Regions from separate parts of the Ruminococcus sp. 1001136sp1 genome, predicted to be linked through region 2. Evidence: predicted binding sites of a transcription regulator. Region 2 holds the regulator's gene; the other holds the start of a gene.
What was found. Region 2 encodes HrcA, which represses chaperone genes, less so after heat shock. Its sites were predicted from a motif close to TGTTAGCACTCNNNNNNNNNGAGTGCTAACA; they were not measured.

Region 1 (7,618 bases), on a different contig from region 2:
TGAGTTCTGAATTATACCTTCAAAAATCCTTTCATGGATTTTCCGTTCTGTTTTCCGCTGCCGGAAATTACATCATTCCCATACCCTGACCGCCAGCTGGCATTGCCGGAGTATCTTCTTTGATATTTGCAACAACAGACTCAGTTGTAAGCAGAGTAGAAGCAACACTTGTTGCGTTCTGAAGAGCACTTCTTGTAACCTTTGCAGGATCAAGGATTCCCTCGTCTACCATGTTTACATATTTGTCGTTCAGAGCATCAAAACCAACACCTGGCTCAGACTCTCTTACTTTGTTGATGATAACTGCACCTTCAAGACCTGCATTAGCAGCAATACGGAACAGCGGAGCTTCCAGTGCTTTCAGGATGATGTTTGCACCAGTCTTCTCATCTCCCTCAAGACCTGCTGCAAGTTTTGCAACCTCTTTGGAAGCGTGGATATATGCAGAACCGCCTCCTGCAATGATTCCTTCTTCAACAGCTGCTCTGGTAGCTGCAAGAGCATCTTCCATACGAAGTTTTGCTTCTTTCATCTCAGTCTCAGTAGCTGCACCAACACGAACCACTGCTACACCACCAGCAAGTTTTGCAAGTCTTTCCTGAAGCTTCTCTCTGTCGAAATCAGATTTTGTCTCCTCAATCTGAGCACGGATCTGGGCAACACGATTGGCAATTGCTTCTTTATCTCCCATACCATCGACAATAACAGTATTCTCTTTTGCAACTTTAACAGATTTTGCACGTCCTAACTGAGCCATTGTAGCATCTTTCAGTTCAAGACCTACCTCGTCAGAAATTACAGTACCACCTGTCAGAATTGCGATATCCTGAAGCATTTCTTTTCTTCTGTCACCATAGCCAGGAGCTTTTACAGCTACTACCTGGAAGGTTCCTCTTAATTTGTTTACGATCAGAGTGGTAAGAGCCTCACCCTCAACATCCTCAGCGATGATAAGAAGTTTTGCTCCAGCCTGTACGATCTGCTCCAGCAGCGGAAGAACTTCCTGAATGTTGGAGATTTTCTTGTCTGTGATCAGAATATATGGATCCTCAAGGTTTGCTTCCATCTTCTCCATATCAGTGGACATGTATGCGGAAATATATCCACGGTCAAACTGCATACCTTCTACAAGGTCAAGCTCTGTGTGCATGGTCTTGGACTCTTCTACAGTAATAACACCGTCGTTGGAAACTTTTTCCATTGCATTTGCAACAAGCTCTCCGACTTCTTTATCTCCGGCGGAAATAGATGCAACGTTTGCGATCTGTTTCTTTCCGCTTACTTTCTGGCTCATGTTCTTGATTGCTTCTACAGCAGCATCTGTAGCTTTCTTCATACCGCGTCTCATAACGATCGGGTTAGCACCTGCTGCCAGATTCTTCATTCCTTCATGAACCATTGCCTGGGCAAGTACAGTAGCAGTTGTAGTACCGTCACCAGCTACATCGTTTGTCTTGGATGCAACTTCCTTGATCAGCTGAGCTCCCATGTTCTCGAAAGCATCCTCAAGCTCGATCTCTTTTGCGATTGTAACACCATCGTTTGTGATAAGCGGAGCACCGAACTGTTTATCAAGTACTACGTTTCTTCCTTTCGGTCCAAGTGTTACTCTTACGGTATCAGCAAGTTTATTTACACCAGCCTCTAATGCTGTTCTGGCTTCTGCGCCATATTTAATCTCTTTTGCCATAATGAATCATCCTCCTGATTTCAAGTTATTTATAAGGTTATGTCTTATTTCACAATTGCAAGAATATCGCTCTGTTTTACAATGATATACTCTTCACCGTCAAGCTTAACCTCTGTTCCTGAATATTTGGAATAGATAACCTTGTCGCCTACAGTAACTTCCATTTTCACTTCTTTGCCGTCAACAACTCCGCCAGGTCCTACTGCGATTACTTCTGCCTGCTGTGGTTTCTCCTGTGCCTGTCCTGGAAGAACGATACCGGATTTTGTTGTCTCTTCTGCTTCTAACTGTTTTAATACAACTCTGTCGCCTAATGGAACTAATTTCATGATCTATGTCCTCCTTTAGAATTGCTTTTCTTTTCCTTGCTAGCACTCATTATTGCCGAGTGCTAATCACTGTCCATTATATTATTGAATTATCGTTATTTGTGCAACTCTTTTCATAGTTGTATTTTTAAGTATATTCTTTTTTATTCTCTTTTATGCTCTTTTTTTCTCTTGTTTTCTCACTTTAAAAATTTTCTGAATTTTTTTCTATTTCGAAGCTTCTGAAGACTGCCTGGTAAAGTTTTTTTGTGAAATCATGAATTCCAACGAAGTTTCCTGTTATACACAAAAAAGAACTGCCCTCCAGAGCGTGTTTGAAAAATCATTCCCGCAATCTGCACCTCACAATTTGCAGAAAGCCTTTTTCAAACACGTTCAAAGGAAAACAGTTCTTCTGTACACTTGTTTATTATTTATTGAATTCACTCAGGCCTTTTTATTTCTCTGGGCCTTAATCTCTTCTAATTCATCAAAGATCACTTCATTGAGAACCTTGATATAGGTTCCCTTCATACCGGATGACCGGGACTCAATAACGCCTGCGCTCTCGAACTTGCGGAGTGCATTTACGATTACTGATCTGGTAATACCTACTCTGTCTGCAATCTTGCTGGCAACAAGAATTCCCTCATCTCCGTCAAGCTCATCAAAAATGTGGATGATAGCTTCCAGTTCAGAGAAAGAAAGTGTGTTAAAAGCAGATTTTACAACCTGTTTCTTTCGGTCTTCCTCAGCATTCTCTTCATGTACAGCCCGCATCATCTCAAGACCTACAACTGTAGTGCCGTATTCACTGACAATAATATCCTCAATATCATATGGACGATCCTTGCGGTACATAAACACCGTTCCAAGACGTTCTCCTGCAATATCAATAGGATTGATGATTCCCTGATAGCTGCTGGAAACATGCTCAAAGCCAAGTGTCTGAAGATTCACGTTCTCTTTGGTAGATAATACCCCTAAAAAACGCTCATTCAGCAGAGGGTCAACATGACCGCCCACCTCATCAGCTATCAGCTCCTGGATTTCCTCAACTCCCGGGCAAAAGCTTACACCAAGCACCTTGCCTTTCTTGCTGAGAACCAGGATATTAGAACTTAAAGTATCCATCAGGACCTGGCAGATATCATTAAAAACCACCTTACTGGAACTGCTGTTATGGAGAAGTTTATTGATTTTTCTTGTTTTATCAAGTAACTGAACGCTCATTTTGTCCTCCCTTCGCTTTTGTTACATGAGAGCCTGTTTGAAAACCCACTCCCGCAATCTGTACGCTCCACTTTGCAGGAGATTTTGCAGAAAGCATTTTTCAGGCATGCTCTGACTTTACCTGTTATTCTAATACTACACGTTTTTCAAACTATTTACAAGCTATTTTTTACTATTTTTCAATTTTGTTTAGCTTTTCTGAAAATATCACGTTTTTGAAACTATTCATCAAACAATGGAAGTAATAGAGCTTTTATTTAAAAAATCCCCTGCAAAACATAATACATCTGCCTTGCAGGGGATCTTTCCCGAAAACTTCTTAATTTGTTACTGTTCGCGAGCTTCACAGCAACCTTAATTTTCTTTTTCATCCTTCGGCCTGGCTTCTACATAGCCGCAGGTTTCCTGGCTGCACACCAGTTTATTTCCTTTTTCCACCATGTAGCTTCCGCACACCGGACATTTCTTATCCGATGGCTTCTGCCATGACATAAAGTCACATTCCGGATTATCTTCACAGCCGTAATACTTACGGCCTTTCTTCGTCTTCTTAAGCACCACTTCCTTACCACACTTCGGGCAGGCTACACCAATCTTTTCATAGTAAGGCTTGGTATTGCGGCATTCCGGAAATCCCGGGCATGCAAGGAAACGTCCGTGAGGACCATATTTAATCACCATATGACGACCACAGTTATCACAGATCACATCGGTCTCTTCATCATGGATGTCTACTTTCTCCAGCTCTTCCTGGGCAGCATCCACATCATGTTTCAGATCCGGATAGAAGTTCCGGACTACTGTCTTCCACTGTACAGTACCATTCTCCACACAGTCCAGAAGTCCCTCCATGGTAGCCGTGAAATTCACGTCCACAATGCTTGGGAACGCCTGTTTCATAATACTGTTTACCACCTCGCCCAGCTCTGTCACATAAAGGTTACGCTGCTCCTTGGAAACATAACGGCGGCTGATAATGGTGGTGATGGTCGGCGCATAAGTACTCGGACGGCCGATTCCAAGTTCCTCCATGGTCTTTACCAGGGACGCCTCTGTATAATGTGCCGGCGGCTGGGTAAAATGCTGTTCCGGCTTTAACTCTTTCAGTTTCAGCTTCATGCCTTTGCTCAGGCTCTGGCTTAACACATTTCCCTTCTTCATATCCTCTTCCTGCATATATACCGAAAGGAAGCCGTCAAATGCCACCTTGGAGGCGGACACAGTGAACGTATAATCTCCACCAGCCACTTTTACAGAGGTAGTCTCATACTTTGCAGGAGCCATACGGCTGGCCGCAAAACGCTTCCAGATCAGCTGATACAAACGGAACTGATCTCGTGTAAGGGATTCTTTTATCTGTACAGGTGTACGGCTGATATCAGTTGGGCGGATAGCCTCATGAGCATCCTGGATCTTCTGTCCCTTCTTCACTGTCTTGGCAGTTTCTGACACATATTCTTCTCCATACTGGCTGCCGATGTAGCTTCTTGCTGCCGCATCTGCCTCATCAGAAATACGTACAGAATCAGTACGAAGGTATGTGATCACACCTACAGTACCGTTGCCCTTGATGTCAACGCCCTCATAAAGCTGCTGTGCCAGACGCATAGTCTTCTGGGTGGAAAAATTCAGTGTTTTGGATGCCTCTTGCTGAAGGGTACTGGTAGTAAAAGGAAGCGGAGCATTCTTAATTCTCTCGCCTTTTTTCACCTCAGAGATCTCAAATTCTTCGTTCTTAAGAGCCTTAAGAATCTCGTCCATCTCAGCTTTATTGTGGATATCCATCTTCTTGTCTGTTCCGTAGAATTTAGCCTCCAGAGGCTTTTTTTCGCCATCCACAAGGAATTCACCATTCAGGCTCCAGTATTCTTCCGGGATAAAAGAATTAATCTCCTCCTCCCTGTCACAGATGATGCGAAGTGCAACAGACTGCACACGGCCAGCACTTAAGCCTCTCTTTACTTTCGCCCAGAGAAGCGGGCTGATGGTATACCCCACCATACGGTCCAGCATTCTTCTCGCCTGCTGTGCATCTACAAGATTCATATTCAGACCTCGTGCATGCTTCAGGGAATCCTTTACAGCAGTCTTTGTGATCTCGTTGAAAGTGATTCGGTGCATTTTATCCGGATTTTCTTTCAGAGCCTGCATCAAGTGCCAGGAAATTGCTTCTCCTTCACGGTCAGGGTCAGTGGCAAGATAAATCTTATCAGCTTTTTTGGCTGCCTTGCGAAGTTTGGCAAGCAATTCCCCCTTGCCGCGGATGGTTATATATTTCGGCTCAAAATCATTCTCCACATCTATTCCAAACTGACTCTTGGGAAAATCACGGACATGTCCGTTAGATGCCTCTACCTCATAATTTGCCCCAAGAAATTTCTTTATTGTCTTTACTTTTGCAGGTGACTCAACTATCACCAGATATTTAGCCATACTACCTCTCCTACTTTGTATTCAGTCTACATACACTACAAATTATCCCCCTGATATTCTGTAGTATTGTCTGCCTGTCTCTCCCACAAGCCCCATTAGCTGAAGTTCTGTCAGAAGAGCACAGACTTTTGATGCTGAAAAACCGGTTTTTCGTATTAAATTATCCAGATTTTCAGGTCGTAAATCGAGACCACTATACACCAAATCCAAATCCGGCGCAAGCCCCAACTTCTTTTTTTCCACATTTTGAGGTCTGTTTTTTGCCTCGATTCCCCATTCCATAAGCATGATTTCCGGGCTGTAAGCGATTCCTGCACCATCGAAAATCAGCTTGTTGCAGCCTCTGCTCAGTTCCTCTGTCACAGCTCCCGGAAGGGCATAAACACTGTGTCCATGTTCCAGGGCAAAGTTTGCAGTGATCAGGGAACCGCTCTGTTCCTTGGCTTCTACCACAAGAACAGCATCGGAAAGTCCGCTGATGATCCGGTTTCTTGCCGGAAAAGCCCAGTTCACAGGCGGAGAGCCCGGGGGAAGCTCGCTGATGATCCCGCCGCCTTTTTCCAGGATCCGCTGATAAAGCCATCTGTTGGAATTGGGATAACACACGTCCACTCCGCTTCCCAGCACTGCAAAAGTAGGAGTGTCCGTATCCAGTGCACCTTTATGCCCCTCTGCATCAATCCCTCTTGCCATTCCACTGATGATCTGCACACCGTAGCTTGCCATGGTCCTTGCATATTTAAATGCCTGACATCTGCCATAAGGACTGCACATGCGGGCACCTACCACTGCTGCAGCAGGCTTCTTCGGATCTGGCAGGTTTCCGATGTAGTACAGTTTTTTTGGCATTCCGGAAAGTTTTCTCAAACGATCTGGAAAATTGGAATCCTCTATAGTTAAACATTTGATTTTCTGCATTGCTTCCATACTAAAATACCTCCCTGCGTGCGGTTTTATGAATAAATTCATTCAGCTTCTGTACTTCTTATCAAATGCTTTGTAAGTAAGGGCTTCTGCAACATGTCTTGTGTGTATCAGTTCCTCTCCTTCCATATCCGCAATGGTGCGTGAAACCTTCAGAATCCGGTGATAGGATCTTGCACTGAGTTCCATAAGCTCAAAAGCATTTTTTGCCACCTGAAAGGCATTCTCTGTCAGCACACAGTATTTCCGGATCTGCTTCCCGGACAGTTCTCCGTTGAAACAGATTTTCTCATTCTGGTAGCGTTTCTGCTGTATTCTTCTGGCTTTTTCCACTCTTTTCCGGATAAGGGCAGAACTTTCTCCTGACTTTTCTCCTGAGATCTGGGAAAAATTAACAGGCGGCACATCTGCACATAGATCGATCCGCTCCAGAAGGGGCTGGCTCAGCTTATGAAGATAATGACTCACCTCGCCAGGTGTGCACCTGCATTTATTCATATCCGGATAATAGCCGCAGGGACAAGGGTTCATGGCTGCTACCAGAATAAATCCCGCCGGAAACACGTACGTTCCACTTGCCCTTGACAGCTGGATCTGCTTGTCCTCCAGGGGCTGTCGCAGCACTTCCAGGCTGCCTCTTGCAAATTCCGGCATTTCATCCAGAAACAGAACGCCTCTGTGAGCCAGGGTCACTTCACCGGGACCCGGGATCCTTCCGCCTCCAGCCAGAGCTGCAGACGAACTGGTATGATGCGGACTTCGAAAGGGTCTTGCCTTAATTAATGGTCTCTTTGAACTTAAAAGTCCTGCAATGCTGTAGATTTTTGTAAGCTCCAGGCTTTCTTCAAAAGTAAGAGAGGGCATGATCGTAGGTATTCTTTTGGCAAGCATGGTCTTCCCAGTGCCCGGAGGGCCGATAAACAGGATGTTGTGAAATCCGCTGACTGCAATCTCAGCAGCTCTTCTGGCACTCTCCTGACCACAGATTTCCCCGAAATCCAACAGATTCTCTTCTGCCTGATTCTCTTCT
Region 2 (7,618 bases):
AATAATAAGAAGAAAATCATCCCCGAAATAATCCAGCAGAGTATAAGGCGGCTGCCCTGGCTCCAGTCCGGAAAGATGACGGGAATAGTTCTCAATACCGGAGCAGAAGCCGGTTTCTTTCATCATTTCAATATCAAAGTTGGTACGCTCGGAGATACGCTGGGCTTCCAGAAGCTTGTCTTCGCTTTTAAAGTAGTCTACCCGTTCTTTTAATTCCTCTTCAATGGCAATGGCTGCTTTCTGAATCTGCTCCGCTGGTACTACATAATGGGAAGCAGGGAAAATACCGATGTGCGCAAGCTGGCATTTGATTTCTCCGGTGAGCACATCAATCTCAGAGATACGGTCAATCTCATCTCCGAAAAACTCCACTCTGACAGCGGTATCTGAGCTGTTAGCCGGAAAAATCTCCAGAGTGTCGCCACGGACGCGGAAGGTACTTCGGTGGAAGTCCATTTCATTTCGGGTGTACTGAATGTCGATCAGCTCCCGGATAACCTCATCACGATCCTTAGTCATGCCAGGACGCAGGGAAATCATCATGTCCTGAAATTCCTGAGGAGAACCCAATCCATAGATACAGGACACAGAAGAGATGATAATAACATCTTTTCGCTCTGACATGGCGGCAGTGGCAGAAAGACGGAGCTTGTCAATTTCATCATTGATCGCAGAGTCCTTGGCAATATAAGTGTCAGAAGAAGGCACATATGCTTCTGGCTGGTAATAATCGTAATAGGAGACAAAATACTCCACCGCATTCTCCGGGAAGAATTCCTTAAACTCACCGTATAACTGTGCTGCCAGAGTTTTATTATGGGCCAGGATCAGAGTAGGCTTATTCAGCGCCTGAATAACGTTTGCCATAGTAAAAGTTTTACCAGAGCCGGTGACACCAAGCAGCGTCTCAAACTGATTTCCCTCTTTAAATCCCTTTACCAGTTTCTCAATAGCCTGTGGCTGATCGCCGGTTGGTTTATACTCGGAATGTAATTCAAAATGATCCATATGAGTCCTTTCTTTTATAAAATCAAACACGCTTTAACTGTTTTCAGTATAGCATCCTTTTTTATAAAAGTACAGCAGAATCGAATATTTGTTCTGCCCTCTGAAATGTCAGAAGCATTCCAAAACTTTAATTGACAGACATACCTATAGTGCGTTATCTTAAAAAAGAAAAGCGTGATTGTTCACGACCTGACCAGTAACACGCTTCGCGATGCGCAGAAATCATGCAGAATTATTAGGAGTGCCGGAAATGGAAGAAAAACAAAAGAATAAAAGATATGTGCTGAGGAAGCTTTTTTTTGCCTCGTTATATCTTAGTACGTTTACTTTTGGCGGCGGATATGTGATCGTTACTTTATTGAAAGAGAAATTTGTGGATCAATATCACTGGATCGATGAGGAAGAAATGCTGGATCTGGTGGCAATCGCACAGTCATCTCCAGGAGCAATTGCAGTAAACGGAGCAATTGTGGTGGGATACAAGCTTGGGGGAATACCGGGAATGCTGCTGTCGGTTCTGGGGGCTATTATTCCGCCAATGGTGATCCTGTCCCTGATTTCCTTGTTTTATGATGCATTCTGCTCTAATTATTATATAGCAGCTCTTTTGAAAGGCATGACTGCCGGCGTAGGTGCTGTGATCATTTCTGTGGTATACGACATGGGGAAAAACGTGGCGAAATCAAATGACTGGGTAAATGTGGTTATTATGGTCATCAGTTTTTGTGTAAGCTATTTTCTGAAGGTAAACATTATTTATATAATACTTATTGTGGCTGTATTTGGATTTGCGCGTACACTTGTGAAGGAGGGCAGCAAAAAATGATTTATCTTCAGCTCTTTTTCAGCTTCCTTCAGATTGGTGCATTAAGCTTTGGAGGTGGATATGCAGCAATGCCTCTTATACAGGAACAGGTAGTGACTATGCATGGCTGGATTTCCATGGAAACTTTTTCGAATCTTGTGACCATTGCAGAGATGACTCCTGGTCCTATTGCAGTAAACTCCGCAACCTTTGTAGGAACCAGGATTGCTGGTCCTGGTGGCGCAGTGGTGGCTACTCTTGGCTGTATTTTACCCTCCTGTATAATTGTAACCCTGCTGGCATATATTTACACGAAATACCGGAAAATGTCCCTTCTCCAGGGAACTCTTACATCCCTTCGCCCGGCGGTTGTGGCCATGATCGCCAAGGCAGGAGTTACCATTTTAGTATCATCTTTTTTTATAAATGGTGCAGTGGAACTGTTTCGGGAAAACATATGCATTCGAATGGTGGTGTTCTTTACTGCCGCACTGGTGCTTTTAAGAAAATTTAAAATGAATCCTATTCTGGTGATGGTTTTGTGCGGTGTGGCAAATATGGTGTTTTGCGCGGCTGCCGGAAGCTGACTGGAAAAGATATGCCAGCTGACTTTCGTATATGGTGCTGCCGCAGGTAGGCTGCACCTGTGTTTAGAAGAAAAAATAAGGGGGATAACAGATTGAACATATGTGTATATGGCGCTTCAAGTGCACTGCTTAAAAACATTTATTATGAAAAAACAGAAGAGCTTGGAAGAGCAATGGGAAAAAGAGGTCACGGTCTGGTGTTTGGCGGCGGGGCTACCGGAATGATGGGAGCAGCAGCCAGAGGCGTGGCAGCAGAAAATGGTTACATACTTGGAATTGCTCCCCGATTTTTTGACCAGCCTGGAGTTCTGTATGAGAAATGCACGGAATTTATTTTCACAGAGAATATGAGAGAGCGCAAAAAACTTCTGGAAGAAAAATCAGATGCTACGATCGTAGCACCTGGCGGAATTGGTACCTACGAGGAATTTTTTGAGATTTTTACCTTGAAAAGCCTGAAACGTATTGACCGCCCAATTGTGCTGTATAACATTGACGGATATTATGACAAGATGAAAGCATTGCTGGAGTACACAGCAGAAGAGAAATTCATGGATTTTTCCGTGCTGGATCTGGTAGTCTTTCTGGATGAGCCGACAGCAGTTCTTGACTATCTGGAAAATTATAAAAAATAGAGGCTGCTATTCAGCAGGGGCTGTTTTGCGAAACATATAACTGTGAAGGTGCTGAACAGTTACAAAACGGACATGTCGCCTATGGGCGGTATTCCTATATAGGAAAGAAGATGCCAGGGAAAATTTTCTCAAGGCATCTTTTTCATTTATGCGGCAGCAAACATAAGACTGCGTTGGCAGATACCTGATAGTATCCTTGCTGCCCAAAAAAAGTATTGCAGTAAGGAGAATTTAGCCAGAATGGTAAAGTATAGGGTAAAAACTATCAAAAAAGATGAAAAAAATTTGTAAAAAATATTGACAAAAGGAATACTGAGGTGTATCTTAAGAGCATAGATGTTAGCACTCCTAAATAATGAGTGCTAACAAAGGAATTCGAAGAAGCCAGACGGAAATCAGAATCAGGTTTGACCGTCTGCTTTTCAGGAAGGAGCAGATATTTCATGGATGAAGTATTAGATGAGCGCAAACGGAAAATACTGAAAGCAATCATCAAAACTTATATGGAAACAGGTGAGCCTGTAGGTTCCAGAACTATTTCCAAATATCCGGATCTGAATGTCAGCTCTGCTACTATCCGAAATGAGATGTCCGACCTGACGGATATGGGCTACATCGTACAGCCCCACACCTCAGCCGGAAGAATTCCATCAGATAAAGGCTATCGCCTTTATGTAGATGAGCTTACCAGGGAGAAGGAAGCCGAGATCGCAGAAATCCGTGATCTGATGATTGAGAAGTCAGATAAGATGGATAAGGTGCTCAAGCAGGTGGCGAAGGTTCTTGCCACGAATACCAATTATGCGGCTATGGTTGCGGTTCCCCAGTATAAGGGAAGCACCCTGAAGTTCATTCAGCTTTCACGAGTCAATGAGCGGCAGCTGATTGCCGTAGTTGTATGTGAGGGTAATGTTATTCGGAACCAGATCATTAATATTGATGAGGAGATGGATGACCAGACGATCCTGAAGCTGAATCTTCTTCTTAACACGAACCTGAACGGTGTACCCATCCAGGACATTAATCTGGGCATGATCGCCAGATTGAAAGAACAGGCGGGAAGCCACAGCGGTGTGGTTGCAGATGTGCTGGACGCAGTTGCAGCTACAATTCACGTGGACGAAGAAGATATGAAAGTATATACATCGGGAGCAACCAACATATTTAAGTATCCAGAGCTTGCAGATACATCCAGAGCCAGTGAGCTGATTTCCACTTTCGAGGATAAGCAGGAACTTGCGGATATGGTCCGTGAGGAAATGGGAGATCCGGAGAACACAGGAGTTCAGGTATACATCGGGGATGAAGTTCCGGTACGTACCATGAAAGACTGCAGTGTGGTCACAGCTACTTACGAGCTGGGAGATGGAATGCGTGGAACTATTGGAATCATCGGTCCCAAGCGAATGGATTACGAGAATGTAGTGGACAGCTTAAAGAAATTAAAAGTCCAGCTTGACGAAATGGTAAATAAGAAAACCTAGAAAGGCGGTTGAAAGCGTGTCAGAAGAAATGAATAAAGAAGCCGAAGTACAGGAAGAAGCAGTTGACATTCCGGTAACAGACGGAAGCGAAGAAGAGGCAGCAGATACAGCCCAGACAGCAGAAGAGGAGACTTCCGAGGAACCAGCACAGACAGAAGAAACTGAGCAGTCAGATCAGGAAGCAGAATCTCAGAAGGAACCGGAAACCAAGACAAAAACTTCTTTCTTCGGCAAGAAGAAAAAAGAGAAAGATAAATTCGAACAGCAGGTCGAGGAACTTACAGACAGACTGAAGCGCAGCATGGCTGAATTTGATAACTACCGTAAAAGAACGGAGAAAGAGAAATCCAGCATGTACATCATCGGCGCCAGGGACATCGTTGAAAAAATGCTTCCGATCGTGGATAACTTCGAAAGAGGTCTTGCACAGGCACCGGAGGATGATCCATTTGCAGAAGGCATGAAGATGATCTACAAGCAGATGATGACAGCTTTTGATGAGATGGGTGTGAAGCCAATCGAAGCTGTAGGTAAGGAATTTGATCCGAATCTGCATAATGCAGTGATGCATGTGGAGGACGAATCCGTTGGCGAGAACATCGTCGTAGAGGAATTTCAGAAGGGATATACCTACAAGGATTTCGTTGTAAGACACAGTATGGTAAAAGTTGCTAATTAACAGAAAGCAGCTTGGAGAATCAAACTTCATCGACATTTTCTAAAAACAAAGTATAAATGTTACTGTTCGTGTAATGGACAGCAACCATGAATTTTTAAACAGGAGGAAAATTATCATGGGAAAAATCATTGGTATTGACTTAGGTACAACAAACAGCTGTGTAGCTGTTATGGAAGGTGGACAGCCAACCGTTATCGCAAATACAGAAGGATCCAGAACAACACCATCTGTTGTAGCATTCACAAAGACAGGTGAGCGTCTGGTAGGTGAGCCTGCAAAACGTCAGGCAGTAACAAACGCAGAGAAAACAATCTCTTCCATCAAGAGAGAGATGGGTACAGATTACCGTGTAACAATTGATGATAAGAAATATTCCCCACAGGAAATTTCCGCTATGATTCTTCAGAAACTGAAAAAAGACGCTGAAGGATACCTTGGAGAGTCTGTTACAGAAGCAGTTATCACTGTTCCGGCATATTTCAATGATGCTCAGCGTCAGGCAACCAAGGATGCTGGTAAGATTGCAGGTCTCGATGTAAAACGTATCATCAACGAGCCTACAGCAGCAGCTCTTGCATATGGTCTTGACAATGAGAAAGAGCAGAAGATCATGGTTTATGACCTTGGTGGTGGTACATTCGATGTTTCCATTATTGAGATTGGTGATGGCGTTATCGAAGTTCTGGCAACAGCTGGTAACAACCGTCTTGGTGGTGATGACTTTGACCAGAGAATTACAGACTATATGCTTTCTGAGTTCAAGAGAACAGAGGGCGTTGACTTAAGCAACGATAAGATGGCTCTTCAGAGACTGAAAGAAGCTGCTGAGAAAGCTAAGAAAGAGCTTTCTTCCGCAACAACAACCAATATCAACCTGCCATTCATCACAGCAACAGCTGAAGGACCGAAGCATTTTGATATGAACCTTACAAGAGCTAAATTTGACGAACTTACACACGATCTTGTTGAGAAAACAGCAGAGCCGGTTCGCCGTGCACTTTCTGATGCAGGTCTTACTGCTTCTGATCTTGGACAGGTGCTTCTGGTTGGTGGATCTACACGTATCCCGGCTGTACAGGATAAAGTAAGACAGTTAACTGGCAAAGAGCCAAGCAAGGCCTTGAACCCAGATGAGTGTGTTGCACTTGGTGCTTCTATCCAGGGTGGTAAGCTTTCCGGTGAGGCTGGTGCAGGTGACATCCTTCTTCTTGATGTTACTCCACTTTCCCTGTCCATCGAGACAATGGGTGGTATTGCAACACGTCTGATCGAGAGAAATACAACTATTCCGACCAAGAAGAGCCAGATTTTCTCCACAGCAGCTGATAATCAGACCGCTGTAGATATCAATGTATTACAGGGCGAGCGTCAGTTCGCGAAAGACAACAAGTCCCTTGGACAGTTCCGTCTGGATGGAATCCCACCAGCACGTCGTGGTGTTCCGCAGATTGAGGTTACATTCGATATCGATGCCAACGGTATTGTAAATGTATCTGCTAAGGATCTTGGAACAGGTAAAGAGCAGCACATTACAATCACAGCTGGTTCTAACATGTCCGAGTCTGATATTGACAAGGCTGTTAAAGAAGCTGCTGAGTTCGAAGCTCAGGATAAGAAACGTAAAGAGGCAATTGATACAAAGAACAATGCAGACTCCATGGTATTCCAGGTTGAGAATGCACTGAAAGAAGCTGGTGATAAACTGGATGAAAATGACAAAGCTTCCGTAGAGGCTGACTTAAATGCATTAAAAGATATCCTTGCTAAATATGCAAATACAGATGAGATCGGAGATGCTCAGGTCGCTGAGATCAAAGCTGCTCAGGAGAAGATGATGGAAAGTGCTCAGAAGCTTTTCGCAAAGATGTATGAAGCACAGAACCCACAGGGCGGTGCTGGTCAGGCAGGCCCGGGACCGGACATGGGAGGAACTTCCCAGGGCGGTAACGAGGCAGGTTACGGCGATGATGTTGTAGATGCTGACTACAAAGAGGTTTAATTGAATAATAAGTTCCAATATTTCGGAACATGAAACTACAGCCCGGTCATGATTCATGACCGGGCAGTGGTGGTGAAAGACATATTACAGGAATTGCGCCGCTGGCGTCTTCCATAAGATAACCAAATACAAAAAGTTAGGAAAAGAAATCATGGCTGATAAAAGAGATTACTATGAAGTCTTAGGCGTTGATAAGAGCGCCGATGACGCTACATTAAAAAAAGCATATCGTCAGCTTGCCAAGAAGTATCATCCCGATGTAAATCCGGGAGATAAGGAAGCTGAAGCGAAATTCAAAGAGGCAACAGAGGCTTACAGCGTCTTAAGTGACCCGGACAAGAGAAGACAGTATGATCAGTTTGGTCATGCCGCTTTTGAAAACGGCGGCGGTGGCGGAGCAGGCGGTTTCGGCGGCTTTGAT

Region 1: the regulator HrcA is predicted to act here: its motif matches at 2,057-2,087, upstream of groES (co-chaperone GroES).

What each region holds. Positions count from the first base shown of each region.
Region 1 covers NZ_JBDPGY010000015.1:52,820-60,437, reverse strand. The annotation lists gene groL (chaperonin GroEL) at 68-1,690, opposite strand; gene groES (co-chaperone GroES) at 1,735-2,019, opposite strand; gene codY (GTP-sensing pleiotropic transcriptional regulator CodY) at 2,446-3,231, opposite strand; gene topA (type I DNA topoisomerase) at 3,586-5,664, opposite strand; gene dprA (DNA-processing protein DprA) at 5,707-6,591, opposite strand; gene ABHC48_RS14110 (YifB family Mg chelatase-like AAA ATPase) at 6,634-7,618, opposite strand, start outside.
Region 2 covers NZ_JBDPGY010000025.1:11,724-19,341, forward strand. The annotation lists gene uvrB (excinuclease ABC subunit UvrB) at 1-1,008, opposite strand, end outside; gene ABHC48_RS17620 (chromate transporter) at 1,259-1,834, shown strand; gene ABHC48_RS17625 (chromate transporter) at 1,831-2,400, shown strand; gene ABHC48_RS17630 (TIGR00730 family Rossman fold protein) at 2,493-3,035, shown strand; gene hrcA (heat-inducible transcriptional repressor HrcA) at 3,479-4,519, shown strand; gene grpE (nucleotide exchange factor GrpE) at 4,536-5,198, shown strand; gene dnaK (molecular chaperone DnaK) at 5,314-7,197, shown strand; gene dnaJ (molecular chaperone DnaJ) at 7,349-7,618, shown strand, end outside.